DNA from 2 places in the Pararhizobium sp. LjRoot238 genome. Region 2 is predicted to be linked to the other one. Evidence: riboswitches for the same ligand, from Rfam matches in the RefSeq annotation. Region 2 holds a riboswitch; the other holds the start of a gene.

Region 1 (15,543 bases), on a different contig from region 2:
GGTCGAGCAGCACCACGTCGAACCGGCGGCTCTTCAAGCCGGCGATCAACTCGTCTGCGGTGGTGCTGGAGATGAAAAGCGGCTGGCGCGGGCGGGTGCGGTGCCATTCGGCGGTCAGGGCCGCCAGCATGCGGGCGATCTCGCTTTCCGGGCCGAGCGGCATGACCGAGCCGAAACGCCATGTCGCGGCCGTTCGGCGGAACCGGTCGTCGGACGCGCGCGAAAGTCGCCGCCAGATATCGAGCAGGCTTTCGGCGATCGGAATCGCCGCCAGGCCCTCTGGCGTGCAGGCGATGCCCGACGGGGAGCGGATCAACAGATCATAGCCGAGGTCACGCTCGAGATCGGCCATCTGCCGGGTCAATTGCGGCTGGCCGGTGCCCGCTATCTTCGCAGCACCACGAATGCTGCCGCTGCGCGCGACGGTGACGAAGCGATCGAGCGCGGCCAGGCTGATCGAAGGCACGACGGTCGATGGTGCGACGGTGCCAGGCGATAGAAGCCATTGCACGGCGCGGTTCGCCGCCGCGAGATCGGCCTGCCGGCTTTGTGCCTCCAGCGTCGGCACGAGATTGCCGCCTTCGCGCCTGACGAGCGGTACTGCGATGGCGGCTTCGAAACGCTTGAGCGCGGCGCTGACGCTTGCCACCGGCCGGCCACCGGCCTTCGCGGCCCGGCGAATTCCTCGCTCTTCAAGGATCGCATGAACAAGGGCAAGCGTGGCGGTATCCATGATCTCTTTCATCCTTGCAAAGGCGGAGGCGGGACAAAGATGGGATGATCCGAAATGAATATCTCGTGTTCCGTTTTTGGGATATATCACAATCGGGGAGATTGGGCATAGCATGTGCGGCATCAAACGTGGGTCAAAGCATGCATGCATCGGTGAAAACCATTGCCCTGACTGGCAATCCGCTCGACTTCTCCGCGCTGGAGAAGATCGGTTCGGGCCTCTATGTGCCGACGGTGGCCGAGCAGTCTTTCGCGCGAGTCAAGTCCGCACATACGGTTATCGCCGACCGCCTCGCCATAGGCTTGCCGGTCTATGGCGCAAACACCGGCGTTGGCTCGATGAAGGACCGTCTGTGGACGGTTGATGATCTCACGGAATTCAACGTCGCGCTCGTCAAGGCCCACCATTTCGGCACCGGCGAGCTGTTTTCTCAGCCCATCGTCCGCAAGGCCATCGCCATCCGCATCAATACCGCGCTTGGCGGCCACACCGGCTGCAGCGTCGATCTCGTCAAGGCGTTCCTTGGCCTGCTGGAGCGTGGCGTCGTGCCCGCAGTCCATCGCCACGGTTCGATCGGTTGTGCCGATATCGGCCTGATGGGGCAGGTGGCTTCCGTTTTGACCGGCACTGGCGAGGCATTTTTCCGTGGTGAGTTGCTGCCCGCCGCCGAGGCCCTGCGTCGCGCCGAGCTCGAGCCCTTCGTCATGCAGCCGCGTGACGCACTGGCTTCGCTGAGCGTCAACGCGACGGCCTTTGCCGCTGCGGCCGATGTCCTGCGCGAGGCAGCCTCCGCCGTCCGGGTTTCGATGGCGACGGGCCTGATGTCATCCTTGTCATTGGGGGCCTCCGCCGATCCATGGCGGGTCGCGGCGGCGCTCGCGACGCGTGGCGAAGCGCTGGTCGGCTCCTGGCTTTACGGCCAATCCAATGTCGTCGATTGGCCGCTCCCGACGGCGATCCACGATCCGCTCAGCTTGCGCATGACCGCGCAGGTGTTCGGTGCTGCTGTGGATACGCTTCTTGTCGCGGCCGAACGGCTGGTCGATGCGACCTATCTGTCCGACGACAATCCGGTGGTGCTCGGCGGTCAGGTCCACGCGTCGGGCGCTTCGCTGCCGCTGACGACCACGCTCTATATCGAGACGGCGCAGATCGCCTTTTCCCATGTGGCGCGCAATATGCTGAACCGCTGCATCCTGCTCTCGAACGGCGTGCGGCGAAACCTGCCGATCAATCTGGTTGCTCCCGGTGAGGTGGCGAGCGGGCTTGGGCCGCTGATGAAACTGGTGGTCGAGCTCTATATGCGCGTCCAGTCGATGGCGGTGCCGCTGTCGGCGCAGTCGATCGTCGTCGCCGGCGGTCTCGAAGAGGAAGCGACCTTCCTGCCGCTCATCGTCGAGCGCATGGAGATGCAGGTGCGTGATCTGCGCCAGATGGCGGCGATCGAGGCGCTGCTGTCGGCACAGGCGATCGATCTGCTCGGTGACAAGCCCCAAGGCGTGACGCAGATCGCCTATGAGTGCGTCCGGGCGCTGAGCCCGATCTACCTGAAGGACCGGCCGCTCTCAAAGGAGATCGAGGCTCTTCACGAAGTATTTGCATCCGAGGATTTGCTGCTCGCGCTGGTCGCTGCGGCTCCGATGCCTGAATTCGATGATTTCTTCGCGCTCGGCCAATGACGAAGGGAAGCGCAGATGTCTGATTTCGATCTGGTTCTGAAGGGCACAGTGGTTCTCCCCGATCGCCTCGTCGAGGGCGGGCATGTGGCTGTGCGCGATGGCAAGATCGCCTCTGTCGGGCAAGGCGCGATGCCTGCCGCGCGCGAACGTCATGATCTTGGGCAAGCGCTTATCCTGCCCGGTGCCATCGATGCGCAGGTGCATTCGCTCAGCCAGAAGGATCAGGAGGATTTCATCTGGTCGACGCGCTCCGCCGCCGCCGGTGGCGTCACGACGATCGTCGACATGCCCTATGACGAGGGCAACCTCGTCTGCTCGGCTGAGGCGGTGAAGCGGAAGATTGATCACGCCAGCCCGCAGGCGCGCGTCGACTTTGCACTCTACGGAACGATTGACCCGGAGGAAGGCCCGGCGAGGATCGGCGAAATGGTTGCGGCTGGCGTCGCGGCCTTCAAGTTCTCGACCTTCGGCACCGATCCAAAGCGTTTTCCGCGCATCCCGGCCGGTCTTCTCGAAGACTGTTTTCGCGCCATCGCGCCGACCGGATTGGCAGCCGGCGTCCACAACGAAGATGACGAAGCGGTGCGGGCGGCGATCGACAAGGTCAAGGCGGCAGGTATCACCGATTACCGGGCGCATGGCCTTTCGCGTCCGCCGCTGACCGAGCTGCTGGCCACCAACCAGATCTACGAGACGGGTGCAGCGACCGGCTGCCCGGCCCATGTGGTGCATTGCTCGGTCGGCCGCGGCTACGAGATCGCCGCCGCCTATCGGGCGCAAGGATACCGCGCCACCATCGAATGCTGCATCCACTATCTCGTTCTCGACGAGGAGAACGATGTAAAACGGCTCGGCGGCAAGGCGAAGATCAATCCGCCGATCCGGCCGCGCGCCGAGGTGGAAAAGCTCTGGCGGCATGTGGCTGACGGCAGCGTGACGCTGGTCTCGACCGATCACGTCAGCTGGTCGGAAAACCGCAAGACCAATCCGGACATGCTGGCCAATGCCTCCGGAGTGCCGGGGCTCGAGGTGATGATCCCGCTGTTCGTCAAGGGCGCGCTGGAGCGCGGCATTCCGCTGACCCGTGCGGCCGAACTGATGTCGCTCAATCCGGCCCGGCATTTCCGTCTCGATCACCGCAAGGGTGCGCTCGAACTCGGCAAGGACGCCGATATCGCCGTTCTGACGCCGGAGCCCTACACCTACGACGCAGCCGCAGGCGGCAACAATGTCGTCGGCTGGTCGCCCTATAACGGCATTCGGCTGCCATGGCGTGTGGCCGCCACCTACAATCGCGGCACCTGCGTTTTCGACGGAAAAACAGTGTTGGCCGGGCCGGGTGCTGGCCAGTTCGTCCGGCCGTTACCGAGCCTCCCGCTGCGCGAGGGCGTCTGATGACTGCGATCGAAACCAATCTTCCGGTGGATGCCCGCCGCATCGCCGATATCATCAAGGGGCTGGCGCGGATCACCGACCCGGACCGGCCGTATACGCGGCGAGCCTTCACGCCTCGTTTTCTGGAAGGCCGCGCCTTTCTGGAGCAGCGCTTCAAGGCCGCCGGTCTCGAAACCCGGATCGATGCGTCGGGAAACCTGATCGGCCGCCGCAAGGGTCGCAAGTCCGGTCTCGGCACGATCATGCTCGGCTCGCATTCCGACACGGTGCCGGAGGGCGGACGGTTCGATGGTATCGCCGGCGTGGCAGCAGCGCTCGAAGTTTTGCAGGCGCTGAATGATGCCGGCATCCGGCTCGATCACGATCTGGAGGTCGTCGACTTCCTGGCCGAGGAAGTGTCGATCTTCGGCGTTTCCTGCATCGGCAGCCGCGGCATGGCGGGGCTGATCCCTGATGGATGGCTCAGCCGGACTCAGGGGGAATTGACGCTGCGCCAGGGCATGATCGATGCCGGCGGCGACCCGTCTCGGCTGGCCCAGCAGAAACGATCGGACATCAAGGCCTTTCTGGAACTGCATATCGAACAGGGGCCGGTGCTCGAAGGCGAACGCTGCGATGTGGGTATCGTCACGGCGATTGCCGGGATTACCCGGATCGAAATCCTGTTCGAAGGCCAGGCCGATCATGCCGGCACGACGCCGATGGCCCGCAGACGCGACGCGCTGACGGCCGCGGCCAGAATGGTCGGCGACGTCGAGCGCCTCGGGACTGAATTTTCCAAGGGCGAGGGGCATTTCACCGCGACGGTCGGCGAATTTTCGATCGAGCCGAATGCGGCCAATGTCGTGCCCTCCCGAGCCCGGCTGCTGATCGATGCGCGGGCGGAACTGCGTCCCGACATGGAGCGCTTCATTGCCGAGATCGACCAGCTTGCCGTCGATGTCCAGCGCGATACCGGCGTGTCGATCGCCTCGCCGAAACTGATCTCCGACAATTTTCCGACGCCCGCCGATCCGCTCGTGCTGCGCAATCTGGAGGAGGCTTGTGAACGGGTCGGCGCCAAACATCGCCGCATGGCTTCCGGCGCCGGGCATGACACCGCTTGGATGGCGCGGATTTCGAAGGCGGCGATGATCTTCATCGCCTGCCGGGAAGGCCGGTCGCACACGCCGGACGAATGGGCCGACAATGACGACATCGCACTCGGCACGGCGGCGCTGTTCGAGGCCGTCAGGAAACTCGACGCGGATTTACAGGGAGAGCGCTGATGGGCCGTATACTCACCGAAAAAGACGTCGAGGCGGCGGTCAAGGGCGGCTCGGTCTATGCGGCCGGTGGCGGCGGATGGGCGCATCATGGGCGGATGCTCGGCTATGCGGCGGTGTCGATCGGCAAGCCCGAGCTGGTTTCGATCAATGAGCTCGATGCGAATGACTGGGTGGCGACAGCCGCTGCGATCGGCGCGCCGGCCTCGACCACACCCTGGGAAATGCGCGGTGTCGATTACGTCAAGGCGGTGCAACTGCTGCAGGAAGCGCTGGGCGAAAAGATCGCCGGGCTGATCGTCGGCCAGAACGGCAAGTCGTCGACGCTGAACGGCTGGCTGCCGTCGGCTATTCTCGGCACGAAGGTCGTGGATGCCGTCGGCGACATCCGCGCGCATCCGACCGGCGACATGGGCTCGATCGGCCTTGCCGGCTCGCCCGAGCCGATGATCCAGACGGCTGTCGGCGGCAACCGCGAGGAAAACCGCTACATCGAGCTTGTCGTGCGCGGCGCGACGGCCAAGGTTTCGCCGATCCTGCGTACAGCTTCGGATATGTCGGGCGGCTTCATCGCGTCGGCCCGCAATCCGGTGCGCGCATCCTACGTCAAGGCCAATGCGGCGCTCGGCGGCATCTCGCTCGCCCTGACTCTGGGGGAGGCGATCATCGCTGCGGAAGGCAGGGGTGGAGGTGCCATCGTCGACGCGATCGTCAAGACGACGAACGGCGCGATCCTCGCGGAGGGGACGATTACCGACAAATCCGTCGTCTACACCAAGGAAGCCTTCGACATCGGCACGGTGACTCTGGGGAAGGGCGATGACTCTACGGTACTCCACGTCATGAACGAATACATGGCGGTGGAGAATGCCGCCGGCGCGCGGCTTGCCACCTTTCCGGACGTGATCACGACGCTGTCGCCCGAAGGCGAGCCATTGAGCGTCGGCCAGTTGCAGGTGGGCATGAAGATCTTCGTGCTGCACGTGCCGAAGACAGTGATCCCGCTCGCCTCCAGCGTGCTTGATCCGTCGGTCTATCCGTCGGTCGAGAAGGCGATGGGGATTGACATCGCAAGCTACGCTTTGTCCGGCCGGATATAAGGAGAACGAGCCATGTCGCGCGACCTCGGTCTTGAGGAACTGATCAGGCAGGAGCTTGGTGAAAGGCCGGGGCTTTCCGAGAAGCCGATGTTCGGTGGCCTTGCCTTTCTCCTCGACGGCAATCTTCTTTGCGGCGCGCGCAACGACGGCATGCTGGTGCGCCTCGGCAAGGGCAATGATGGCTGGGCGCTGGCGCTTGCCGGCATCGAGCTCATGGTGATGGGTGACCGTCCGATGAACGGTTGGGTGCGCGCAGGCCCCGCGGCTTTCGGCGATGACGCACTGCGCAAGCGCCTGCTCGATGCGGCACTCGCCTATGTTCTCTCGCTGCCGCCGAAGTGAACGACAAACGGTGCCGTACCTCCTCCTTGCGCTAACTCGCTCTACGGGAGCGGTGCGAGGGGGGCAGGGATGCGATCGCAGATAAGAAGATGGAAAGACCACAATGCCCAAAGCCAATCCCCGTCACCCGAACTTCCCCATTCCCGGTGGCCCGGTTCTGCGCGCCAAGGGCTGGCGGCAGGAGGCGCTGCTGCGGCTCTTGGAAAACGTGCTTTCGGTCGGCGAGGACCCGGACAATCTGATCGTCTACGCTGCACTCGGCAAGGCCGCGCGCAACTGGGCCTCCCACAAGGCGATCGTCAAGGCGCTGATCGAGATGGACGAGGACCAGACGCTGCTGATCCAGTCCGGCAAGCCGGTGGGGCTCTTGAAGACCCATGCCAAGGCGCCGCTCGTGATCATGGCCAATTGCAACATTGTCGGCCAATGGGCGAAGGCCGAGGTGTTCTATGAACTGGAGAGGCAGGGGCTGATCTGCTGGGGCGGTCTGACCGCCGGCGCCTGGCAATATATCGGCAGCCAGGGCGTCATCCAGGGCACCTATGAAATCTTCATGCGGATCGCCGAAAACCGCTTTGGCGGCGATCTCGCCGGACGCTTCATCCTGACCGCCGGTCTCGGCGGCATGGGCGGGGCGCAGCCGCTCGCCGGCCGCATGGCGGGGGCTGCGATCCTCTGCATCGACATCGATCCCGTGCGCGCCGAAAAACGAAAAGACATCGGCTATCTCGAACATGTCGCGCCGGATCTCGATACGGCGCTCGCGATGATCGATCAAGCCGTCAAGGAAAAGCGCGCTACCTCCATCGGCCTCGTCGGCAATGCAGCGGCGCTCTATCCGGAAATCGCCAAGCGCGGCATCGTGCCCGATATCGTCACCGACCAGACCTCGGCCCATGACCTGGTCTATGGCTATGTACCGAAGGGCATGAGCATCGAAGAAGTGAAACGGCTGCGCGTTGAGGGGCAGGGGCAGCTGATGGCCGCCAGCCGCGCCTCGATCGTCGATCATGTCAAGGCGATGCTGGAGTTTCAGGCGAAGGGCGCAGAAGTCTTCGACAACGGCAACCTGATCCGTACCCAGGCGCGAGAGGGGGGCGTTGCCAATGCCTTCGATATCCGCATCTTCACCGAGGCCTATCTCAGGCCGCTGTTTGCCCGCGCCATCGGGCCCTTCCGCTGGATGGCGCTGTCGGGCGAGGAGAGCGACATCGCCCGCATCGACGACCTGCTGCTCACGATGTTCCCGGACAACAAGATCGTCACCAACTGGATCCGGCTGGCGCGGGAAAACGTGCCCTTTGAAGGCCTGCCCGCCCGCATCGCCTGGCTCGGCCATGGCGAACGCACCGAACTGGCACTCGCCGTCAACGCGCTGGTCGCATCCGGCGAACTCAAAGGCCCGATCGCCTTCTCGCGGGATCATCTCGATGCCGGTGCGATGGCGCATCCAAATATCATGACCGAGCGCATGAAGGACGGCTCCGACGCCATCGCCGACTGGCCGCTCATCGACGCGATGCTGCTCTGCTCCTCCATGGCCGACCTCGTCGTCGTCCACTCCGGCGGCGGCGGCTATGCCGGATATATGACGAGCTGCGGCGTGACCGTGGTGGCCGATGGCACGGAGAGCGGAGCGGAGAGGCTGAGCCACGCGCTGACGAATGATACGTCGCTGGGTGTCATCCGGTATGCGGATGCCGGGTATGAGGAGTCGATTGACGAGATCGGCAAGAAGGGCATTGGGTATGTGGCGGTGGGGTGAGGCGATGACGTGAGGGAGAGTGTTCTCATTTGAGAACTGCAAGCTTTGACGACTTCATAGGAAGTTCGAACATCGACCCTCCGCTGACGTTTAAAGCGATTGTTTCGATAGCCGGCCATAACGCGATTAGACGCTCAGCTTGCTTGAGCACCGGGGCTTTATAAAGTCCGGCAGACAAGAACATGCCGACAACTCTAGAATTCTGAAAGGCGCGCTTTTCTGCTTTGTTTCGCGTTATGCGGCGATCACCTGAAATGAAGATCCAGCCGCCCTGGCTGGTGAGTTCTGCAATTAACTCAACATCTTTAATCGTGGGGCGGAATTTGTCCTTTAATGCCACAATCTCATGTTCATCCCCCATGAGAGCTTGCAAACTTCTCGCCAGTCTTGGCGAAAGATTGTGATCGAATAGGACTTTCACGCGGCCAGCGATTCCTCGAATGCTACCGCGTCTCTGACAACGGAAATTGGCACTTCAAATAGCTGCGAAACCGCTTTTTCCGAGCCTTCGGCTTTAACTGCCTGAGCCAGCGCGACGGTTGGTACGTTATATTTTGCCGTTGTAGGTTGGCCGAAAACAAGCTCTGGATCGATTATTATTGAAGCTTTGCCCTTATGGGGCCGCCACCTGCTCACTGACTCGTTATCGGTGTCCAAGTCTTTGAATGTACGTTCAATTACGGCCTTGATGGTATATTGCTTCTTTTTTAGATCGAGAAGGTTTTCATCGCCAGACGCACTGGCACTTTCTAAAAAGATGGTTCTACCATCAGTCCTGAAGCGACGTGTCGAAAATGGCCTGTCATCATTCACGCAAGCTCTGGCGTATTCCAAGCAATGCCGGATTGTCTTGAGGCCAAGTCCGGCTTCGACGAACGCGTGCACAAAACGCAACTCGATTAAGTCACGAAATCCGAGTTCGATATGGTCGTCATAGCGGGGCAATTGTGGCTGCCACAATGGTTCTACATGCAGTGTCTCGCCTTCATGCCGATAGTTATACCCGCCGAGCCAGCGCCGCACATTGCGCACAGGAACGCTCAACAACCGGGCAGCATCGCTGGCGGAGTAGAACCCGATTCCCAAAGTTGGCGCTACGTCATCCCTCATTTGATATTCTGCTTCCTGCAGTTCGTAAGAGTGAGCAATTATCCATCGTGCAACCGCCACGTCAAAGGAATTATTTCTTAAAATAGTGGCATCTTTGCTCATTGGGAGATAGTTCGTATCAGAACGAATGGCGGCCTCCTCACACCGTCGCTGCCGTCCATCTGCTTGGTCGTCAGAGTGCGTTTAGTTGAAGTGTGTAGGCGATCATGTCGCGGTCTTGGAACTCGCCAGAGGACTGGTTACGGCGCGGCATCCGTTGCAGATGCCGCGCCGCCCGCAATCAGGCGTTTACGAGCGCCAGCTGGGCGCGCGCCTGCAGGATCTGCGAGCAGGCATTGGCGGCTTCCACGCCCTTGACGACGAAATGGTCGCGGAAGAAGCGGATATGGGCTTCCGATTCCTGGAAATTGTGCGGCGTGAGTACGGTGGACAGGACGGGCACACCGGTGTCGAGCTGCACCCGCATCATGCCGTCGAGAACCGTGCCTGCGACGAAATCGTGGCGGTAGATGCCGCCGTCGACGACGAAGGCCGAGCCGACGATAGCCGAGAAACGGCCGGTTTTGGCGAGCGTCTGCGCATGCAGCGGGATTTCGAGCGCGCCGGGCACGTCGAAAATCTCGACGTCCGAGGCCTTGCCGCCGAGCTTTTCCCAATGGGAGACGAAGGAATTGACGCATTGATCGACGATATCGGCGTGCCAGCGCGCGCGGATGATGGCGATTTTCTGGGTGGGGTGGGAAGCGATTGTCATGTCAGTCTGGCCTTTCAAGGGTTGAGCCATTTTTCAATGATCCCCTTGGGCGAACACGCAGGCGCGGTGACCCCTTGGAAAGGGGCCCCTGATCTGCTTGCTCTCTTTCATCCGGACTTTAACCGTCGGCTCCGGAATTCAACCGGATCTGCTGACCTTCATGCGCGTATACGGGCATACGTTCGTATGAAGCGCTCGCGGGCTCCGGGAATTTCTCCCCGTTACCGCCGGTGGGGAGTTTCACCCCGCCCTGAGAACGTGCGAGACCGACTATAGAGATCGGCAAACGAGCGTCAAATGCGCGATGCGACGCCCGCCAAGAAAAAGGCGACAGATTTTTCCACAAGACCTGCCGTCACCAACATATTTTTCTGGCGGGCAAGCTATTCGCGAATGATCAAAAGATCGCTCGCCGTGAAGCGCAGCGTGACGACGTCGCCGACGGCCGGCGGGTTGAGGCCTGGTGCATTGAACATGTCGAAGGAAATCACGGCCTCGCCGACCTTCATGCGGGTGCGGATGACGGAGCCGAGGAAGTTGCTGGAAACGACTTCACCGGTCAGCGCCGTGTCACCCTTTGCACCCTCGGCGATCGAGCCCGCTTCGGGCCGCAGCGCCAGCGAAACCGTGTCGCCGGCCTTGACCGGGCCGAGAGGCTCGCGCAGCGTGACGCCCTGATCGCCGATCGCGATGCGATTTGCCGCGGGATCGACGACCGTGCCTTCGATCAGGTTCAAGGTGCCGACGAAGGAGGCGACGAAGCGCGTTGCCGGCTTGTTGTAGATGTCGAACGGCGTGCCGATCTGGTCGGCGCGGCCGGCGTTCATGACGACGATGCGGTCGGAGATCGACAGGGCCTCTTCCTGGTCGTGCGTGACGAAGACGGTGGTGATGCCGAGTTGCTGCTGGATCATCCGGATTTCTTCGCGCAGGGAGACGCGGATCTTGGCGTCGAGGGCCGATAGCGGCTCGTCGAGCAAAAGCACCTGCGGTTTCGGCGCAAGGGCCCGGGCAAGCGCCACGCGCTGCTGCTGGCCGCCGGACATCTGATAGGGAAAGCGGTCGGCAAGGTGGCCGAGATGGATGAGCCCCAGCATTTCCTTGACGCGCGCGTTGACGGCCGCCTTGTCCATGCCGGCGATCTTCAGACCGAAGGCGACGTTATCGTGCACGGTCATGTTCGGGAACAGCGCATAGGCCTGGAAGACCATGCCGATATTGCGCTGGTTCGGCTTCAGTTCGTTCTGGTTGCGGTCGTTGATGACAACCGTTCCCGCCGACGGCGCTTCGAAGCCGGCGATCATTCTGAGAATTGTCGTCTTGCCGCAGCCCGACGGACCGAGAAAGGAGACGAATTCTCCCTTGTCGATCGCCATGTCGAAATCCTTGACGACCTGGACGGGACCGAAGCTCTTCTGAATGCCGGTAAGTTTGAGAAAGGACATGGACGATCAATACCTCAGGGCTTGGGAGGAGCCGATTTGTTGAAACGGGAGGCGAGCTGCAACAGCGCCATCGAGAGCCAGGTGATGGCAAAGGCGATGATCGCCAGCGCCGGCGGCTCATAGGCGCGGTTGGCGCCGATTAGCTGCAGATAGGGGCCGAAGGCCGGGCGGTTGAGCAGCGACGGCATGGTGAATTCGCCGATGACGATGGCAAAGGTAATGAAGGCGCCGGAAAGAACGCCGCTCATGACATTGGGGAAAATGCATTTGAACATGATGGTCGGCCAGGATGCGCCCAGACTCTGGGCTGCTTCCGTCAGCGTGCCGACGTCGATGGTGCGCATGGCGGTATCGACCGAGCGATACATATAGGGCAGCGACAGCGTCATGAACGAGAACATCAGAAGCGCGTCGGTGCCGCGCGCCGAGCCCGTGAAGGGGATGTAGGACGACGAATTGTAGAGCCTCAGATAGCCGAAGACGATGACGATCGCCGGGATGACCAGCGGCATCAGGGTAACGAATTCGACCACCGGCCGCATCTGCGGCAGGCGCAGGCGTACCCAGTAGGCGGTCGGTACCACCAGCAATATGCCGAAGATGATGGTGAGGATCGCCATCACGATCGAGTAGCTGAAGGATTCGCGGAACTGGACGTCCGAGAATACCGAGCGATAGGCGTCGAAGGAATATTCGCCGCGGCGCATGCGCAGTGAGAATTCGAACGTGGCGATCAAAGGGATGATGAAATAGGAGGCGCCGAAAAGGATAGCGATCCAGGCGCCGATTTTCTGTGTCTTCATTTCTGCCACCGTTCGGCGCGCATGCGGAGCCAGATATAGATGAGGTTGGAAATGCCGGTGATGACGATCATGCCGAGCGCCAGCGCATAGCCGAGGTTCGGGTTGTGCAGAACGTCGCCGCGGATCTGCGCATAGAGCTGGATCGGCACGATGTTGAAGGTCGAACCGGTCAGCGAATAGGCGGTGGCGATGGCCCCGAAGGCGTTGGCGAAGAGAAGCAGCGTCGTGCCAAGGATGCTGGGGAACAGGATCGGCAGGGCGACCTTCATCCAGTACTGGGTATTGGTCGCGCCGAGGATTTCTGCAGCTTCCCGCCATTCCTTCTTCAGGCCGTCCAGCGCCGGCGTGATGATCAGCACCATCAGCGGGATCTGGAAATACATGTAGGTGATCGTCAGGCCGATGAAACTCAACAGATTGAAGCCGGTGGCATAGAGATTGATGCCGAACCAGTCGCGAAGCAGTATGGTCACGAGACCGGTGCGGCCCAGCGTCGCCAGAAAGGCGAAGGCGAGCGGCACGCCGGCGAAATTGGAGGCGACACCGGAGAAGGTCAGAAGCGAGGAGCGGATCCAGGAGGGCACGCCGCCGAGCACGACGGCCCAGGCGAGGAAAAAGCCGATGAGCGCGCCGCCCAGGGAGGATGCCAGGCTGACCTTTATCGAAATCCAATAGGAAGCGAGAATCTTGTCGGTGAAGAGGCCTCCGATGTTGTCGAAGGTGAATTCGCCGGCCGGATTGAGGAACGCTCCGGTGACCAGATAGAGCGTCGGGGCGATCAGGAACATCACTGCAAAAAGCAGGAAAGGTGTGATGCCAAGCCAATCGATGGCCGTCTTCTTCAAATCAATGGCCTTTTTCGCTCTCATCCGGAAACCGTTTGTGAAAATTGAAAAATAGCCTTCCCGCGCAGCCGCGGGAAGGCCTTGATGCGACAGTCTTACTGCACGTTCGCGCCGACGACGGTGTCCCAGCCCTTGGTGATGACTTCCTTGTAGGCTCCCTGTTCTTCAAGCGTCGGGAACACGGCCTTTTCATAGGCAGCGGCCGGCGGCAGCTTGTCGAGCAGGTCCTGCGGGATCTTGCCGTTCTTGGCGAGATCGTTGAAGCGGATCGGGTGGCAATAGCCCTTCAGCCAGCCGAGCTGACCTTCGTCGGAATAGAGGTACTCCATCCAGAGCTTGGCAGCGTTCGGATGCGGGGCATAGGCCGAGATCGCCTGAACGTAGACACCGGCAATAACGCCGGAAGCCGGGATGACGACGTCGACCGGCGGGTTGCCGGCAAGCGTGTCACGGTCGGCAAGCGCGTTGTAGTCCCAGCGCAGGATGATCGGGGTCGTGCCCTGGGCGAGCGGAGCGGACTTGCCGATGACCGGGACGAAGTTACCCTTGGAGTTCAATTCCTTGAAGAAGCCAAGGCCAGCCTCACCAGACTTGGCGACGTCGCCGCCAGCAGCCGAAAGGCCGGCTGCGAATACGCCGGAGATGGCCTGGCTTGACGTGCGCGGATCACCGGCAAGGGCAACCATGTTGGCGAATTCCGGCTTCAAGAGGTCGGCCCAGTCCTTCGGGCTTTCCTTGACGAGGTCCTTGTTCACTTCGAAGGCCATGACGCCGTAATAGTCGCCGTACCAGTAGCCTTCAGCGTCCTTGGCGGTGTCCGGGATCGTGTCCCAGGTTTCGACCTTGTAAGGCTGGATCAACTTGTCGGCCTTGGCGGACGGGCCGAAGGAGAGCCCGACGTCGATGACGTCGGGAGCCTGGTCGCCCTTGTTGTCCTTGTTGGCCTTGATGGCTTCGATTTCATCGCCCGAACCGGCGTCCGGGTTGAGTTCGTTGACGGTCAGGCCGTACTTGGCCTTGAAGCCTGCGATAACGCCGCCGTAGCCGCACCAGTCGTGGGGCAGGGCGATCGTGGTCAGCGTGCCGTCTGCCTTGGCAGCGGCAATCAGTTCGGCGCTCGGCTCGGCAGCGGCGATGGCGGTCGATGCCATGACCATGGCGGTCGAAAGCGAAAGCAGGCGGCGCATATGTGAAATCACTGGTCTTCTCCTCTTGTGGTTATATCAGGCAGCTTCGATGGAAGCTGATACTGGGGTGCGATGAAGCTTATGTGACAGGTGGTGTCTCCTTTGCGACAAGACATTCGCAGCCAGAACACCTTCATTTTATTTTCAAAATTTGAAACCGCCTGGATGCAGGCGGCAATTATACCACTGTTGAATTGCGGTTCGCGACATCCTTCTCTAGGTCCGGCGTCGCCTCGCTGTTTGGTGCTCCTTTTAAAGCGGCTTGCGAAAAAGCCGTGTTGAATCGAACAGGCCCTCGAGTGTTTTCATCCGGTCGCGCGTCTCGTTCCAGATGGAACTCTGCACGGCCTCTATCAGCGCCTCGACGGCAAAAAGAATGACGACCGAGCTGTCCCAGGCGGACGGTGCTTCGATCTGGATGCGGAAAACACGCCGAGCCGACTTGGCAATCGGAGAGCTCCACTGGTCGGTGAAGAGAATGATTTCGACGCCGCGCTCGCGGGCGATGCGCGCCAGCGTTTCCATCTCCTGCTCGTAACGGCGGATATCGAACATGATCAGGATGTCGCCCTTTTTCATGTCGAGCACGTAGTGCGGCCAGGAACTGGAATTGGTGGCGATCTGGGTCACACCGGAGCGGATGACCTGCAGGTGCGTAAAGAAATAATCGGCCAGCGCGCCGGTGATGCGGCCGCCAACCAGATAGATATTGCGCTTGCGGTCGGCAATCATCGCGGCCGCGCCATCGAACTCTGCCGTTTCGAGCTGGGCGAGGGTGGCGCGCATGTTGTTCATCGTCGCGTCGGCGAAACGATTGAGGATATGCGTGCCCGGCGCATTTGCCGCCCAGCGGTCGTGCTTGCTGATCGGATTGGAGATCGTCGCCTCCAGTTCCTGATGAAGCCGTGACTGGAAATCGGGAAAACCGCGGAAGCCGATCTTCTGCACCATCCGGGCAACGGTCGGTGTCGACACGCCTGCGTTCTCGGCAACAGTCGTGATGCTGCCGAGTCCGGAAACCGGATAATTGTCGAGAAGCGTCGCCGCCAACTGCTTCTCCGCGCGCGTCAGCACGGAGAAATGGGCGTTGATCACATCCGACACCGTCACAGTGCCTTCA
Region 2 (15,543 bases):
ATTCAAAATGCAGCGAGAACCAGTCCCAACCTGTTTGATCCGCCGCAAGCGGCTGTGACGACCATTCCCGATCCAACCATGCCTGACCGGTAACAGCGATTTCCCCTTCGGGAAGCGCGAGCATACCGTCGACGGTGTAGAATGGCTGCGAGTAATAATAGCTGGCTTGCCCCGCGGCAGACTTCACCGAATATCCGCCCTGTCCCTGGGCCACGATCGGACCTCTAGCCTGAAGCTGGAGGTCATAGCGGAAGTCCTTGCCCGAGGCGTGAAGCACGGCTTCGGATAGCTCGTCGACGTTACCGGGGGAAGCCGGTGAAAGGCGCTGCATCCGCCAGTCGTCGATCCATGCCTCGAAAGGTGCGGCAGTGACGCCAGCCTGTCCGGTTCCGCCGCGGGAAAGGCGCTCGGCAAAGTAATGCTTTTCCGGCGTCGTCACCGCCGCATGCCCCATCCAGACCTGCGGGCTCGACCAGCCGTTCTTCTCGCCGGGCACAAGGCCCGAGCGGAAAAGCGTCCACTGCACGCCATATTTGGTGCCGTCAGCCGCCTCGAGGTTGGCGGTCAGATACCACCACTCGATGCGGTAGTCAGGATGCGGCCCATGATCGACCGGGAAGCTGAACGAGATACCTGGCCGGGGAAGCGTGAAACCTTCCGCCGTCGTGCCGAGGCCGGCAAATCCTTGCGCCTTGACCGGGCTTCGCAAGGCGACACCGCTCAGCATGAGAGCGATGGCGCAGAGGCATAAAAGCCAAGGCTTAGCGTTCATTGGCAAACACCTTAAGAAGGTCGGAGGGCGCAATCGCAGCCAGCCGCCGCAGCGGGATTAGCGCCGAAAGCAGGGCGGCAGCAAGCGCCAGCGCGCCGAGGCGCAGCCAGTCCGCGGGGAACAGATAAATCGGCAGCCGCCATCCGAATGCCTCGACATTGACGATAGCAAGCAGAATCCAGGCGAGGCCAAGACCGACTGGCAGTGCCGCGACCAGGGTGATGACGGCAAGAACCATCGTTCTCGCCAGTTCGAGGAGAACCAGATGTCGTCGTGTCAACCCCATCGCCCAGATCGGTGCAAGCTGCGGCAACCGCATGCCCGAAAGTGTCATCAGGCTTGCGAACATCGCCAGACCCGCGACGCCGAGCGTTAGCACATTCAACGTGGCGGTTACGGCAAACGTCTGCTCGAAGATCTGCAGCGACCGCCGCTTCAGGCTCGCCTGATCGACGAGATTTTGGGGCGGAAGATCGAACGCGTTGCGAAGCTCAATGGCGAGACCCGCCGCTTCCGGCGGCGACAGACGCAGACCATATCGAAGCCGCGACACATCCGGATAATGCGCTATCAGCGCATCGATACCGACGATCACTTGTCCCGTCGGATTGCCGTAATCGGAATAGACGCCTGCTAACAGAGTGTCCCAGTCTCCGGGCAGAAGGAGCCTGTCGCCGACAACGAGGTTGTCGCGGCGTGCTAGCTGTTCGTTGACCAGCGCGGCCTCGCCGCGCGCAACCCGATCCCAGACGTCGGGGAGCGCCTCAAGCAGTGGCCAGTTGTCACGATAGGTCGAATGATCCGCCATGCCGTAGATTTCCGCCGGTTGCTGGTTGACCACGCCATTCACGCTCCAGATCGGCAGCACCGCGTCCACCTTGGGGCGGAGCCACTGGCGCAGCGCCTGCGCCTCAATCTCGCTACGCGCGGTCACATAAAGCTCGGCGGCCAGCCGCTGATCCAGCCAGCCGGTGAAGGTCAGGCGGAAGCTCGATACCATCGTGCCCACGCCGACATTGGCCGAGAGAGCCAGGAGCAGCGCCATCAGAGCCAGCGAAAGACCTGGAAGCTGCTGGCGTGTATCGGCCCAGAACCATTGCGCGACGGGCCTGGATGCCCATCGCTGCATCAGAGCCAGGAAGAGCGCGAGGACCACAGGCAGCAGCAGCGCAGCCCCCAGCAGCAAACCGCCAAGAACGGAAAACCCCACGACCAGCCCTGACCCCCACAGGCCGAGCCCGATCGTCGTCGCAAACAGGCCAAGAGCAGCAAATGCCTGGAACCGCAGTGCGGTTTCCGAGGCGCGCGCCCAGGCGCGCGGCTGCGCCGGCGCCAGCAACGGCATACGCCACACCCGCCAAAGGCTTTGCGCAGCGGAAACGAGCGTGCCGAACACGGCGATCCCCAGACCTGTCACCCACCATTGCGGACGCAGCGTGAGCGTGCCGGGTACGCTTGCACCATAAAGTCCCTGCAGGGTGGCCGCGACGCCCGGAAGGAGGAACGAGGCCACAAGATAGCCGATCGCCACGCCGACGATGCCGGCCACCAGCGCAAGCATGATGAGTTCGGCCAGAAGAAGACCGGTCAGAGCGCGCGCCGATAATCCTAGCGAACGAAGTGTGCGGAAGGTCGGACGGCGCTGTTCGAAGGCAAGGCCGATTGCGGAATAGACGATGAAGAGGCCGACGGCGAAGGCAAGAAAGCCAAATGCGGTCAGGTTCAGATGGAAACTGTCTGTTAGCCTTGCCAGATCGCCTTGCGCATCTGGTTTCTTCAGCACCAGTTTAGGCGCGATTGCCGCAAGTGACGTGCGGTCTTCCGGCTGGTCCGGGGAGAGGATCAGCCGGCTGATCTGCCGGGGCTTTTCGAGAAGTCTCTGCGCAATCCCGATGTCTGTTATGGCGGTGCCAGGCAGTATATTGGCCGCAGTGCGTATTGGCGGCAGTTGTTGACCCGACAACTGCCGCGCGGTTTCGGGCGAAACGTAGATGAGCCCCGGCGGCATGATGAACTGAAGCAGACCGTCGCCGCTTCCGAGATCGACCTGCTGCGCTTCAACCGGCAGGCTCAGCGGTTCGATGCCGATCACGTGCAACCGGGTTGCGCCGACACGTAGCTGTCCCTCGATGACGGGTGACACCAGCCACCCTGCCCGACGGAGTTCGACAAAAACGTGCTGCGGGATCACTCCGCCGTCCGCGTGCACCAGTTGCTCCAGCCGGTCCTTGCCGAGAATTGAAGCGGCGCGATCATAGCTAGCACGGGCTTCGGCATTGATCGCCTGAACCCCGGACCACAGCGCCGTCGCCAGCGACAGGCCCATCAGCAGCATGACCAGCTGCATCGGTCGGCGCCGCCAATGGGACAGCAAAGCAGACATGGCGGCGCGCCACATCACGCAATCCGTCCGGAGCGAAGGTGTACGCGGGCATCCAGTCGTTCGGCAAGCCGCATGGAATGCGTAACCATCAGCAGGGCTGCCCCGGTCTCGGTCACCAGCGACAGCATTAGCGCCAGAACTGCATCGCCGGTCGTTTCGTCCAGATTGCCGGTTGGCTCGTCGGCCAATACAAGTTTTGGCCGTGCGGCCAGCGTCCGCCCGATCGCTACGCGCTGCTGCTGACCGACGGATAGCTGTTCCGGATAGCGCATCAACAGGGCACCTAGCCCAAGCCGTTCCGTCAGTTCCGTTTGCCACACGGGATCGTACCGACCGGCAAGACGCGTATGAAAGGCAAGGTTCGCGGCAACATCCAGCGACGGGATCAGGTTGAACTGCTGAAACACCAGCCCGACCACGGAACGGCGGAGGGCTGCGCGTCCGACATCCCCGAGCCGCGAAATCTCCTGCCCGGCGATCTCAATCCGGCCGGAATCGGGTTGATCAAGGCCCGCGGCAAGGTGCAGGAGCGTGCTCTTTCCGCTGCCGGACTCGCCTGTCAGCGCAAGGCTTCTTCCGGTCTCCAGCGAAAGGTTGACGTCGTGCAGAACCTCAAGCGGACCTTCTGCAGTCTGGTAGGATTTTGAAACACTTTGCAGCACGAGGATCATGGAGCTCCTATCGTTGCCCGATCACACGCAATTCCGTCATCGATACAGGTCGAAACTCTGAGAAGCCATGACCATAAGGAAAACCACGCGCCGATTGCTTCAGCATAAAACGAGGACGCGGCCAAGGACATTATGGGCTCGAGATACCGTTGAAGGGGGCCGACAAGCTCCTAAATTGATGTGAAACCGTGCGGCCGCTTATAGGAGACGCCGTTCCGGTTGGGAGACTCACGACGGGAATCGAACTGGACCACCGACCAGCGGCGTAACGAACCTGATTTCATGCAGTCATTGATGCATCGCAGTGATGCTGGTCAGGGTGAGGAGCGTGGTTTGAGGTTATTCCGTCGTGATGTCTTCGGGCCACATCTGGGCGCCGTGCAAGACGCGAAGTACACGAACTCGATCTTTTCGATTGGTCCTGACACCATCACGCTTGTGCCCCTGGGGGTGAGATTGGCGATAAACCGTGGCCCACGGAAATCATGGCGCCTTGACCTTCCCTATCGGACCGATTGAGTAGCATCCGATCCACAGTCATTGACCGACCCTTCGCGCTCATGCAGTATTCTCTCATGATCAAAGGCGTCCTGCTGGATATCTCCGGCGTGCTTTGTGATGGCTACGCGGCGATGCCTGGGGCCGTCGAGTCAATGTCGCACCTGCGCGCTGCCGAAATCTCTATCAGGTTCCTGACAAACACAACGCGACAATCCAAACGGCAGCTTATTCATCAACTCCAGTCCTTCGGCATCAGCGCGGCTCCGGACGAGGTGTTCACACCCGTTGCGGCCGCCCGTGCCTGGCTGGATAAGAACGGTTACGCGCCGCATTTGCTGGTCCATCCCGACCTTGAGGAAGACTTCGCCGATTGCCGCACTGAAGGACCGGTTGCGATCGTCCTCGGCGATGCGGCTCAGCGTTTTACCTATGACAATATGAACGTGGCCTTCCGCGAACTGCAGAATGGTGCACCATTTCTAGCACTTGCCCGCAACCGGGTGTTCCGCGATATTGACGGGCATCTCAGTCTGGACGCAGGCCCCTTCGTCGAGGCGCTCGAATATGCCAGTGGCACGAAGGCGAGGCTTTTCGGCAAGCCGTCGCCGGAATTCTTCCTCGCGGCTGTGGCGAGCACTGGTTGCGATCCGGCCGATGTCGCCATGGTTGGCGACGATGCGGAGAACGATGTCGCCGGCGCACTTTCTGCGGGTGTCGGAAAGGGCATTCTCGTTCGGACCGGGAAATATCGCTGCGGCGACGAGATGTCGTTTTGCATTTAATCGTAAGATTCTGCCCACAACAGTTTCAACAAGATAGCGTGGCACGATCCCAAATGCCGGAAGCTTGCGGGTTGGCGAGACGCGGTTTGATTTCGGCCCCGGAAGCAGGGTTCCGGGAGATCGGGAACTGGCGAGTTTCAGGGCTCGCACCGGTATGGTGTTTCAGCACTTCAATCTATTTCCGCACATGAGCGTGCTGCAGAATGTGATGGAGGCGCCGGTCCAGGTGAAGAGGATGAGCCGAGCCGATGCGGAGCGCATCGCCCGCGAGCAGCTTGCCAAGGTCGGTCTTGCTGATCGCGCCCATCAAAAGCCGGAGACGCTGTCTGGAGGGCAAAAGCAGCGAGTTGCGATAGCGCTGGCGATGCAGCCGGATGTCATGCTGTTCGACGAAGCTACCTCGGCGCTCGATCCGGAACTCGTCGGTGAGGTTCTCGGCACGATGAAAGCACTGGCGGCGGAGGGCATGACGATGGTCATCGTCACGCACGAGATAGCCTTCGCGCGGGATGTGGCCAGCCGGGTCATCTTCATGCGCGACGGAGCGATCGTCGAGGAAGGGCCGGCGCGTCAGATCATCGATACACCCCAGAAGGACGATACTCGCGCTTTCCTGTCGCATTTTCACCGAGGGGCCGAGGCCAACTAACGAATACGCAATCAAGCATGGTTTTTGAGCGGCCGCCCGGCCGCGCTGCAGAACCGTGTCCAGTCGAATGGAGACAGACATGATACTCAAGGGCGGCTTTACCAATTACGGCCAGGACATCGGCATCCTGATGCTGGATACCACGTTTCCACGGCCCGCCGGCGATATCGGCAATGCACGTTCCTTCGATTTCCCGGTTCGCTACAAGATCGTTAAAGGCGCCGTGACCAGCAAGATCATGGGCGATGCACCGGATGTGGATCTGATCGCGCCGTTCATCGAAGCGGCCCGTGAGCTTGAGGCGGAGGGCGTGAAGGCCATCACCACGAGTTGCGGCTTTCTTGCGCCATTCCAGAAGGATATCGCTGCGGCGGTCAATATACCGGTTTTCACCTCGGCGCTACTTCAGGCTCCGGTCATTCACACCATGTTGCCTTCCGGCAAGGTGATCGGTGTGTTCACGGAACGCGCGCATCATCTCAACGACCGGCATTTCAACGGCGTCGGCTGGTCGATGAGGACGATCCCCACCCAGATACAGGGCATGAAACCCGATGCCCAATTCCCTGCGACCTATATCGGCGGACGGGCGGAGCTCGATACCGATATCCTGAAGGAGGAGATGCTGGAAATGACGCGGGAATTCATGGCCACATGCCCGAACCCGGGCGCGATCCTGTTCGAATGCACCAACATGTGCCTGTTCTCGTCATTCGTCGCGGAAGAGTCCGGTCTTCCTGTGTTCGATATCAATACACTGATCAACACGTTCTACGGCGCAGCCAATCCCCGCCGGTATCTCTGAAGAACCGAAGGGGCTGACACATGCGTATCGTCGTCATCGGCGCGGGTATCGTGGGAGCAAGCTGCGCGCTTGAACTCCTGCGGGACGGCCACGAAGTTACGGTCATCGAGCCCGCTGAAGCAGGAGGGCCGCAGGCCGCCAGCTACGGGCACGGCAGCTGGATCAGTCCGGCGTCCGTGGTACCCATGTCCATGCCCGGCCTATGGCGACAGGTGCCGGGATATCTGCTGAACCCCAACGGTCCGCTGGTCATCCGGTGGCGGTATATCTTCAAGCTAATGCCCTGGCTGGTCCGGTTCCTGCGCGCGGGATCGACCGTCTCCAAGGTGGAGGCAACGGCATCCGCCCTGGCATTGCTGCTGGGTGACGCCCCCCAACGTCATCAGGCGCTTGCCGCAGAGATCGGGCGGCCGGATCTCGTTCGCCGGGAGGGGCTTCTCTACGCCTATGCGGATCGCAAGGCACTCGAGGCCGATGCCCTCGGGTAGAAGCTCCGGCGGATGACGGGGGTCTCCTGGCGGGAACTCGACAGTGCAGAGCTTGCGGAACGGGAGCCCCGGCTGGCGAAACGATATGGACTGGGCCTTCTGGTGGAAGACGGCGCCCATTGCATCGATCCGGGGTCGTATGTCGCCCGGATCATGAGGGTCGCCATCGATCGCGGCGCCGACCTTTCACGGGCAAGAGCGACCGGGTTCGTATTCGAAAAGGGACGTCTGATCGCCGTGAAGACCAATGTTTCGCAGATTTCCTGCGACCGTGTCGTCATCGCTGCAGATATCTGGTCGAAGGCGCTCGCCCGCATATGTGGCGACGCGATACCGCTCGAGTCAGAGCGGGGGGGTACCATGGCGAGATCATCGCGCCGGAGGTTGGCCCCGTTCATCCGGTCATGCCCGCAGACGGCAGAATGGCCAATACGCCGACAGCGAGGGGACTTCGGCTCTCCGGTCAGGTCGAGCTGGCGACGGTCGACGCCCCGCCGGACTGGCGCCGGGTGGATGTCTTGATGGAGCATGCCAAAGGCACTTATTCCGGCCTCGCCGGATCACCTGCGCAGAAAATGGAGCGATGGATGGGGCACCGTCCATCGACACCGGACGGGTTGCCAGTGATCGGGCCGTCGTCACGCTTTCCTGATGTCATCTATGCCTTCGGTCAAGGGCATGTTGGCTTCGCGTCGGGGCCAGTCACAGGCCGTATCGTCGCCGACCAGATTTCCGGTCGGGCGACGAACATCAATATCGGCGTTTTTTCGCCCCGCAGATTCCGTTGGAAGGGACAGACATCATGAAGGTTGGATTGGCAGGATTCGGCGCGTCGGGCAGAACGGTTGCGGCGGCACTGGTTGCAAATGCAATACCGGGGGTCCGACTGGCTGCCATTTCCGCGCGAAACCTGGAGAAGGCGCGCGCTCATGCCGAGACGCTGGGGGTTGCAGATCTCGTGATGCCACTTGGCGAGCTTGCGGATCATTGCGACGTCGTCGTGGAGGCTGCCACCGGCGCGGCCCTGCCCGAGATCGTGGACGCGGCTCTTGCGCGGGGACGGGATCTGATCTGCGTCAGCGCCGGCGGTTTCCTGAACGTCCCGAACTTGGAGCAGATTGCAGCGGAGCATGGAGCAAGGATGCAGATCGCCTCCGGCGCCATGCCCGGCCTCGACATATTGCGTAGCGCGGTCGAGGGGACGGTGCACAGCGTCCACCTCAAGGCACGCGTCAAGCCCGAATCCCTCGCCAACGAACCATTCGTGCTCGAGCAGGGCTTTGACTTCAGGACGAGCCGTCCGACCGAGGCAATTCGCGTCTTCAAAGGTTCGGCGACCGCTGCCGCCAAGCATTTTCCGCGGCATCTGAATGTGGCGGTTTCGATAAGCCTTGCCGGGATCGGTTTCGAACGGACCGAGATCGAACTCTGGATGGATCCCGACATTCCCGGCGCCATCCATCTTCTCAAGATCGAGGGTGACGAGATCGGCCTGACGATGGAAAGCCGGAACCTGCCGTCGTCCAATCCCAAAACGTCCCGGATCGTGGCGCCAAGCATTCTTGCGGCGCTGCGCTCCCGGGTGGCCACCATTCGCGTCGGGTCCTGACGTCAGGGCAGCGCAGGCCGCGACCTCCCATAAATCCAAATTTTCGAACAATCATGAAGGAAAACAAGCCATGCGCGGTGCAGACGTTCTCGTGGAAATGCTCATAGGCTACGGCGTCGAAGTGATCTTTGGCGTGCCGGGCGACACAAATGTTCCGCTCTACGAAGCGCTGCAGGTGAATGAAGACAAGATCCGCCACGTGATGGCACGCGACGAGCGCTCGGCCGGTTACATGGCGGATGCCTATGGCCGGTTCACAAGCAAGCCGGGTGTTTTCGAGTGCCCGTCGGGCGCTGGCGCCATGTATTCCCTGCCGCCCGTGGCGGAGTCCAATTCGTCGTCGGTGCCGGTCATCCTGCTGACCATCGATATCCCACTGCCGGGCGAAGGGCGGGGTGTTCTGACCGAACTCGATTGCGCCCGCCTGTTCGATCCGATCACCAAAATGTCCGTTCAGGTCAAATCGCCGGAAAAGCTGCCCGAGATCATCCGGCGCGCCTTCCGCATCGCCTGCTCGGGCAAGCCTGGTGCAGTGCATCTGCAGATCCCCGAAGACATGTTGCTGGCCGAGATAGATCCGACGCGCATCTCGACGCATGTGGAGACCGAATGCATGCAGTTCCCTGCCTATCCGACACTTCCGACCCAAGACAAGCTGGAAACGCTGCTCTCACTGCTGACGAGCAGCGCCAAGCCGCTGATCGTTTCGGGCGGCGGCGTCAACCGCTCGTGCACGGGTCCGCAGGTAACGGAGCTTGCAGAACGTCTCAACATTCCCGTCTGCACAACGATGACCGGTCAGGGCACGATGCCGGACGATCATCGCCTTGCCGTCGGAGTGATCGGCGACAACGGCTTTCATCCCCATGCCAACTGGGCACTGGAGCATGCCGACTTCGTGCTGTTCGTCGGTTCCAGGATGGGCTCGGTCGTCACGATCGGCTGGACGTTTCCGACGATTACGCTGAACAAGCGCGTCGCCCAGATCGACATTGATCCGGAGATCATGGCCAACAACTACGAAAATGTCCTCTCTGTTCCGGGAGATGCCAGGCTGGTGCTGGAGCAACTCATTGCCATGACCCCGGCAGATCGTGATTCCGGCAAGACCACCGCATGGGTCGACGAACTGAACGAATTGCGCGCGAATTTCTGGACGAATGCACAGGTCCTGCTCAATTCCGATGCGGCGCCGTTGCGCCCAGAGCGGGCCGTCCGTTGCTTCAATGAGGCTCTCGAGGCCTATGGCAAACCGGCACTGATCTACTCCGATGCCGGTACGCCGACACCGCACATGACCCGCTTCCTGAAGCTCAGCGATCGCCGAACCCGCATCGCCATCCCACGGGCCTTTGGTGGCCTTGGCTCTGCTCTGCCGGCCACGGTGGGCGCCTGGTTCGCCGACAAGAACAAGCGTCCTATCGGCATGTTCGGCGACGGTTCCTTCGGCATGTCCGTCGGCGAACTGGAGACGCTCGTGCGGTTGCAGATCCCGGCGGTGCTTCTTCTGTTCAACAACGGCACTTTCGGCTGGATCAAGGGGCTGCATCGCCTGCGTGGCCACAATCAATGCTTCGGCGTCGATTTCATGCCGCCAAAAGGACAGGCGATTGCCGAAGCCTTTGGCCTGATGGCGTGGACTGCGCGCGATGCCGGAGAACTGGATACGGCCCTGGCCGGTGCTTTCGCCTACAAGGACGGTCCCTGCATGATCGACATTCATGTGGAATCCATCGCGGATCGCGTGCCGCCGGTCTACTCCTGGCTTTCCAAGCGCGGAAAGGATCCGCTGAGCGTCGAGGCCGAGGAAGTCCGCTACTTCTAGGGTGGTTTCGAAATTTAGATCATAGGAACGGGCCTCAGTCGCAGGACCGGGTCAGTTCTCAGTGGAAATCAACAGCCCAACATCGATTGGACGCAGTTCTACATAAGTAAGTGCTACCGGAATGAGCAATGGAAATTTGGGCCGAGACGCTCGAAGAGTGAGGCACTTCGAGCGTCCGAAACTGAAGGGTCTCAGAGTCGGTCCGGAAAGTTATTCATTTTGAACAGAGCCTTCGCAGCATGAGGCGGATAGACGCCAGCTTGAGGAAGGCGAGCGCGTTGCGCGACAGATTTTCGAAATCCTTGGCCAGCCTGCGGCATCGACCCAGCCATGCGAACGTCCGTTCGACCACCCAGCGCCTCGGCAGAACCTCAAAACCCTTGGCGGTGTCGGAGCGCTTGACGATCGCGGTCGCAAGTCCTGGCATTGCCTTCTTTTGTCCCTTGGCGAAGACAGGCCCCTGATAGCCACCATCGGCGAACAGTTTCTTCAAGAACGGATAGCGCCCGAACAGCGTCTTCAGAACCAGCACGCCACCGTCGCGGTCCTGGATGTCGGCCGGATGAACCAGCGCATGCAGCAGAAGGCCTACCGTATCGACAAGGATATGGCGTTTCTTGCCTTTGATCTTTTTCCCCGCATCATACCCGCCCGGGTCAATGCAGCGCCCCCTTTTTCAGCGCCTTTGACGCTCTGGCTGTCCATGATTGCCGCCGTCGGACTGGCCTCGCGGCCCATCGCCTCACGGCATTTCACGTAGAGTTCCTCATGAATGCGGCCGAGCGTGCCGTCCCAGTTCCACAGGTCGAAATAGCTGAACAGCGTGCTCTTCGGCGGCAGGTCCTTCGGCACTGCCCGCCATTGGCAACCCGTGCTGAGAACATAAAGCAGGCCGTTGAGAACCTCCCGGACATCGACCTCACGCCTGCGACCGCCGTGCTTGGCAGGCGGAATCAAGGGTTCAGCCAGCGCCCATTCCGCATCCGTCAAATCGCTCGGATAGCGCAGACAATCTCGATTGTATTTCCCTCGGTTAGCCTTCGTCCACATCGCGTCCATGCCCTCATCGAATCAATTCAACTGCATGGAATCACAAACGATTCATATCATTCAACTTCTTTATGGACCGACACTCAGGCAGCGTGAACCGCAACGTGGCGCCAAGTCTTCTCGACATAGGCGATCAGGTCCTGAATAGTAACCAAAGGAAGTTGGTGCGTTTCGGCGAAGACTAGAAGCTCGGGTAGTCGGGCCATCGTCCCATCGTCATTGGCAACTTCGCAAATGACGCCCGATGCGGACTTGCCTGCGAGACGCGCAAAATCTACCGCGGCCTCCGTGTGACCAGGCCGGCCGCGAACGCCCGCAGGGTGCGCCCGCAACGGGAAAATATGGCCTGGGCGGGCGAAATCCGCCGACCGCGACCTGGGGTCCATCAACGCCCGAACAGTCGCGGCCCGATCGGCTGCGGAAATACCAGTAGTAGTTCCCGGCAGGTAATCGACCGAGACCGTGAAAGCCGTTTTGTGCAGTTCGGTGTTCCGCGGCACCATCAGCGGAATATCAAGCGCGTCGAGCCGCTCCCCTTCCATCGCCACGCAGATGAGCCCGCGAGCGTGTTTCATCATGAACGCGATCGTCTCGGGGGTTATGAAATCCGAGGCGACGATGATGTCGCCTTCGTTTTCCCGGTCCTCGTCGTCTACGACCACGATCATGCCTCCGCACGCCAGTGCCGCGATTGCGTCTTCAATTTTCGAGATTGCCATTTTCATTGCCTTTCAAGGGTTGCCGATATCGGCGTTATCAATCCCTTGGGCGAACAGGCCTACAGCCGCCCGGTGAGGAGCGGTTTGCAAGCATGCCCTCTTCCATCCGGACTGTAACCGTCGGCCCCGGCATCTCACCGGGTCTGCTGACCCTCCACCTTCGTGGAAGCGCTCGCGGGCTCCCGGATCGCTCCGGATACCGCCGGTGGGGATTTTCACCCCGCCCTGAGAACACACGTAAATAAGGAATTCCTCCGCTAAAATGCAAGAGGCCAGATTTGACCGGCCGCGTACCATTACCAGCAACAGAAACCGCCATCGACGAGAAGATCGACGCCGGTCACGAAACTCGCGGCCTCCGACAACAGGAAGACTGCGGGGCCGACCATCTCGTCGACATTTGCCATGCGCTGCATCGGCGTCTGTTCCTCGAACAGTTTCGTCTGATGCACCATTTCGGGGCGCGTGTTCATCGGCGTTGCCGTATAGCCGGGGCTGATCGTGTTCACGCGAATGCCGCGGCCGACCCATTCCATTGCCATGGATTTCGTCATGTGGATCACGCCGGCCTTCGAGGCGTTGTAGTGGCACTGGCTGAGGCCCCGGTTGACGATGACGCCGGACATGGAGGCGATGTTGACGATCGCCCCTCGCCCGGTCTTCAGCATGGAACGCGCTTCCGCCTGGCAGGAGAGGAAAACACCCTTCAGGTTGATGTCCATCATCGTCTGGAACTGGATTTCCTCCATCTCCTCCGCCGGATTGGCGTTGGCGATGCCGGCGGCATTGACGGCAAGCGTCAGCGCCCCAAGTTCCGCCTCGGTGCGTGCAACTGCTTCGTTGAGCGCCGCGCCGCTGGTCACGTCGGCGGCGATCTGGATGCTGCGGCGGCCTGCCCTGGCGATAAAATCGGCGGTCTTCGCAAGCCCATCATCGGTTCGGCGGTCGAGCAGCGCGACGTCCGCACCGCACTGCGCCAGCCCTATGGCGATGCGCTGCCCGATGCCGCTGCCTGCCCCCGTCACGAAAGCGATGTTTCCGGAGAGATCGAACAATTTCGGTGCATTCAGAGTGATTTCAGACATGATGAATTATTCCCTGTTCAGATCGTCGCCAGTTCCATGACCGAGACGTCGTTTGCATCCTCGCGGTTCAGGATACCGGCCTGCTTGCCCTGAGCCATGACCATGATGCGGTTGGAGACGCCGAGCACCTCCTCGAGGTCGGAACTGACCACGATGACCGCAACGCCCGCACGGGCAAGATCCATGATGAGATCGTAGATCGAAGAGCGGGCGCCGACGTCGATGCCGCGCGTCGGCTCATCCAGCACCACGACCTGCGGCTTGCGCGCCAGCCACTTGGCAAGCACCACCTTCTGCTGGTTGCCGCCAGAAAGCTCGCCGGCATTTTGCCCGCCGCGGCCCTTGACCCCGAACTTCCTGATATAGTCCTCGGCGAACTCATGGATGCGACCCGACGAAATCCAGCCCCTGCGGGAAATCTCGCCGAGGTTGGCATAACCGATGTTTTCAGCAATCGAGTGTTCAAGCACCACGCCTTGGAGCTTACGATCTTCGGGCACGAGGACGATGCCGTTGCGGATCGCGTCGATGGGCGCGCGCGGCGTGACGGGTTTGCCGTGCAACAGGACCTCGCCGCCGGAAATGGGATCGGCGCCGGTGACGGCGCGCACGAGTTCGGTGCGGCCGGCACCCATGAGGCCGGCGATGCCGAAAACTTCGCCCTTGCGGACCGAAAAGCTGATGTTGCGAAACGCGTTGGACGGCGATGTGAGACTGCGCACCTCCAGCGCCACCTCCGCCGTCGGTGTCGGAAGGATCGGAAACATGCGCTCAAGCGAGCGTCCGACCATCGCTTCGACGATGGTGCGGACCGGAACGTCGCCGCTGTCAAATTCCTGCACCTTGGCGCCGTCACGCATGACGACGATGCGGTCGGCGACCTGGCGGATTTCCTCAAGACGGTGCGAAATATAGATAATGCCCACGCCTTCCGACTTCAGACGTTCGATCTGCTGGAACAAGAGTTGGGTTTCTTCGCCACCCAATGCGGCGGTCGGCTCGTCAAGGATCAGCAAACGGGCGTTGAGCGTAAGCGCCTTGGCGATCTCGATCAACTGCTGCTTTCCGGTCGACAGCCCTTCGACAAGGCGGTCGGGCGAGATATCGAGACCCAGCCGATGCAAGCCGCTGCGCGCCTGCTCCTCCATTGCTTTGCGGTCAACCCGACCCGACTTCATCGGATAGCGGCCGACAAAGACATTCTCTGCGATGGAAAGCTTCGGAAGCAGTTTCAGTTCCTGATGGATCATGCCCACCCCCTCGTCCATCGCGGCGCGGGGATTGGCAGGGGCATAGGTCTTGCCGAGCCAGGTCAAGTCCCCTGCGGAGGGCTGGACGGTGCCGGAAATGATGTTCGACAGGGTCGATTTTCCGGCACCGTTTTCACCAAGCAGCGCCACGACCTCTCCCGGATAGATGTCGAGATCGACACCGAGGAGAACCTTGATCGGCCCGTAGGATTTCTGAATTCCGCGGAGCGACAGGATGGGAGAGCGGGTCGTCATGGCGCTGCTACCTTTCGGTTATGAAGCCGGATTACGGATGGCTCTTCACAAATTCCGGCGCGTTCTCGCAAGTTGTCAGCACGGCATTCGGCGTCTGGCGCTCTTCGACCTTTTGGCCGGCGGCGACAGCGAGCGCGGATTCGACTGCAAGGACGCCCATCTTCTGCGTGCTCTGCGTCGCGGTTGCGATGAACGGACCCTTGCACTTGGCGAGATATTCGAGTGCCGAGACGTCGCCGTCATAGCCGCCGATGATCACCTTGTCCGAGAGGTTGGCGACGTCGACCGCCTTGGCTGCACCCATGGCGAGACCGTCTGCCTGGCCGAAGATGATCGTAATATCCGGATTGGCCTGCAGCATGTTCTGCGCGATCGAGAACCCCTCATCCGCAGACCACATGTTGCTCCACTGCTGGTCGACGAGCTCGACACCCTTGTTCTCGTCGATGGCACGCTTGCAGCCGGTAAAGCGATCCACTTCCGGCGTGGTGCCCTTCTGGCCGTGGATGATCGCCATCTTACCCTTGCCGCCGGCCTTCTCGATAATGTGCTTGCACACGGCATAGGCGGATTCGACGCTCTCGCCGGCGATAAATGTGTCGCCCGGCGCGCCTTCCGGAACGCGGTCGACATTGATCACCGGAATGCCGGCTTCGCGGGCAAGACGGGTCGGCACGGCGGCGGCAGCGGCGCCAGCCG

Evidence for each region. Region 2 has a riboswitch for FMN ahead of ribB (3,4-dihydroxy-2-butanone-4-phosphate synthase). Riboswitches for the same ligand answer to the same signal wherever they lie in the genome.
Region 1: it holds a riboswitch for FMN, as region 2 does, so the genes downstream of both, ACSQ3F_RS13915 (6,7-dimethyl-8-ribityllumazine synthase) here and ribB (3,4-dihydroxy-2-butanone-4-phosphate synthase) in region 2, are expected to answer to the same signal.

The regions. Positions count from the first base shown of each region.
Region 1 covers NZ_CAXUPP020000001.1:2,856,194-2,871,736, forward strand. Annotated here, with positions in the region: gene ACSQ3F_RS13870 (LysR family transcriptional regulator) at 1-733, opposite strand, end outside; gene ACSQ3F_RS13875 (aromatic amino acid lyase) at 874-2,412, shown strand; gene ACSQ3F_RS13880 (dihydroorotase) at 2,428-3,807, shown strand; gene ACSQ3F_RS13885 (Zn-dependent hydrolase) at 3,816-5,075, shown strand; gene ACSQ3F_RS13890 (DUF917 domain-containing protein) at 5,075-6,172, shown strand; gene ACSQ3F_RS13895 (TfoX/Sxy family protein) at 6,185-6,514, shown strand; gene ACSQ3F_RS13900 (urocanate hydratase) at 6,618-8,279, shown strand; gene ACSQ3F_RS13905 (hypothetical protein) at 8,305-8,700, opposite strand; gene ACSQ3F_RS13910 (hypothetical protein) at 8,697-9,491, opposite strand; gene ACSQ3F_RS13915 (6,7-dimethyl-8-ribityllumazine synthase) at 9,670-10,143, opposite strand; FMN riboswitch at 10,239-10,405, opposite strand; gene ACSQ3F_RS13920 (ABC transporter ATP-binding protein) at 10,527-11,588, opposite strand; gene ACSQ3F_RS13925 (ABC transporter permease) at 11,603-12,391, opposite strand; gene ACSQ3F_RS13930 (ABC transporter permease) at 12,388-13,260, opposite strand; gene ACSQ3F_RS13935 (ABC transporter substrate-binding protein) at 13,332-14,435, opposite strand; gene ACSQ3F_RS13940 (MurR/RpiR family transcriptional regulator) at 14,676-15,543, opposite strand, start outside.
Region 2 covers NZ_CAXUPP020000004.1:136,645-152,187, forward strand. Annotated here, with positions in the region: gene ACSQ3F_RS26975 (lipocalin-like domain-containing protein) at 1-772, opposite strand, end outside; gene ACSQ3F_RS26980 (ABC transporter permease) at 762-3,170, opposite strand; gene ACSQ3F_RS26985 (ABC transporter ATP-binding protein) at 3,170-3,826, opposite strand; gene ACSQ3F_RS26990 (TIGR01458 family HAD-type hydrolase) at 4,402-5,109, shown strand; partial or broken gene ACSQ3F_RS26995 (amino acid ABC transporter ATP-binding protein) at 5,159-5,758, shown strand; gene ACSQ3F_RS27000 (aspartate/glutamate racemase family protein) at 5,838-6,563, shown strand; partial or broken gene ACSQ3F_RS27005 (NAD(P)/FAD-dependent oxidoreductase) at 6,584-7,573, shown strand; gene ACSQ3F_RS27010 (NAD(P)/FAD-dependent oxidoreductase) at 7,474-7,857, shown strand; gene ACSQ3F_RS27015 (aspartate dehydrogenase domain-containing protein) at 7,854-8,660, shown strand; gene ACSQ3F_RS27020 (thiamine pyrophosphate-binding protein) at 8,731-10,485, shown strand; partial or broken gene ACSQ3F_RS27025 (IS5 family transposase) at 10,700-11,544, opposite strand; gene ribB (3,4-dihydroxy-2-butanone-4-phosphate synthase) at 11,619-12,254, opposite strand; FMN riboswitch at 12,345-12,491, opposite strand; gene ACSQ3F_RS27035 (SDR family oxidoreductase) at 12,551-13,339, opposite strand; gene ACSQ3F_RS27040 (sugar ABC transporter ATP-binding protein) at 13,357-14,844, opposite strand; gene ACSQ3F_RS27045 (substrate-binding domain-containing protein) at 14,876-15,543, opposite strand, start outside.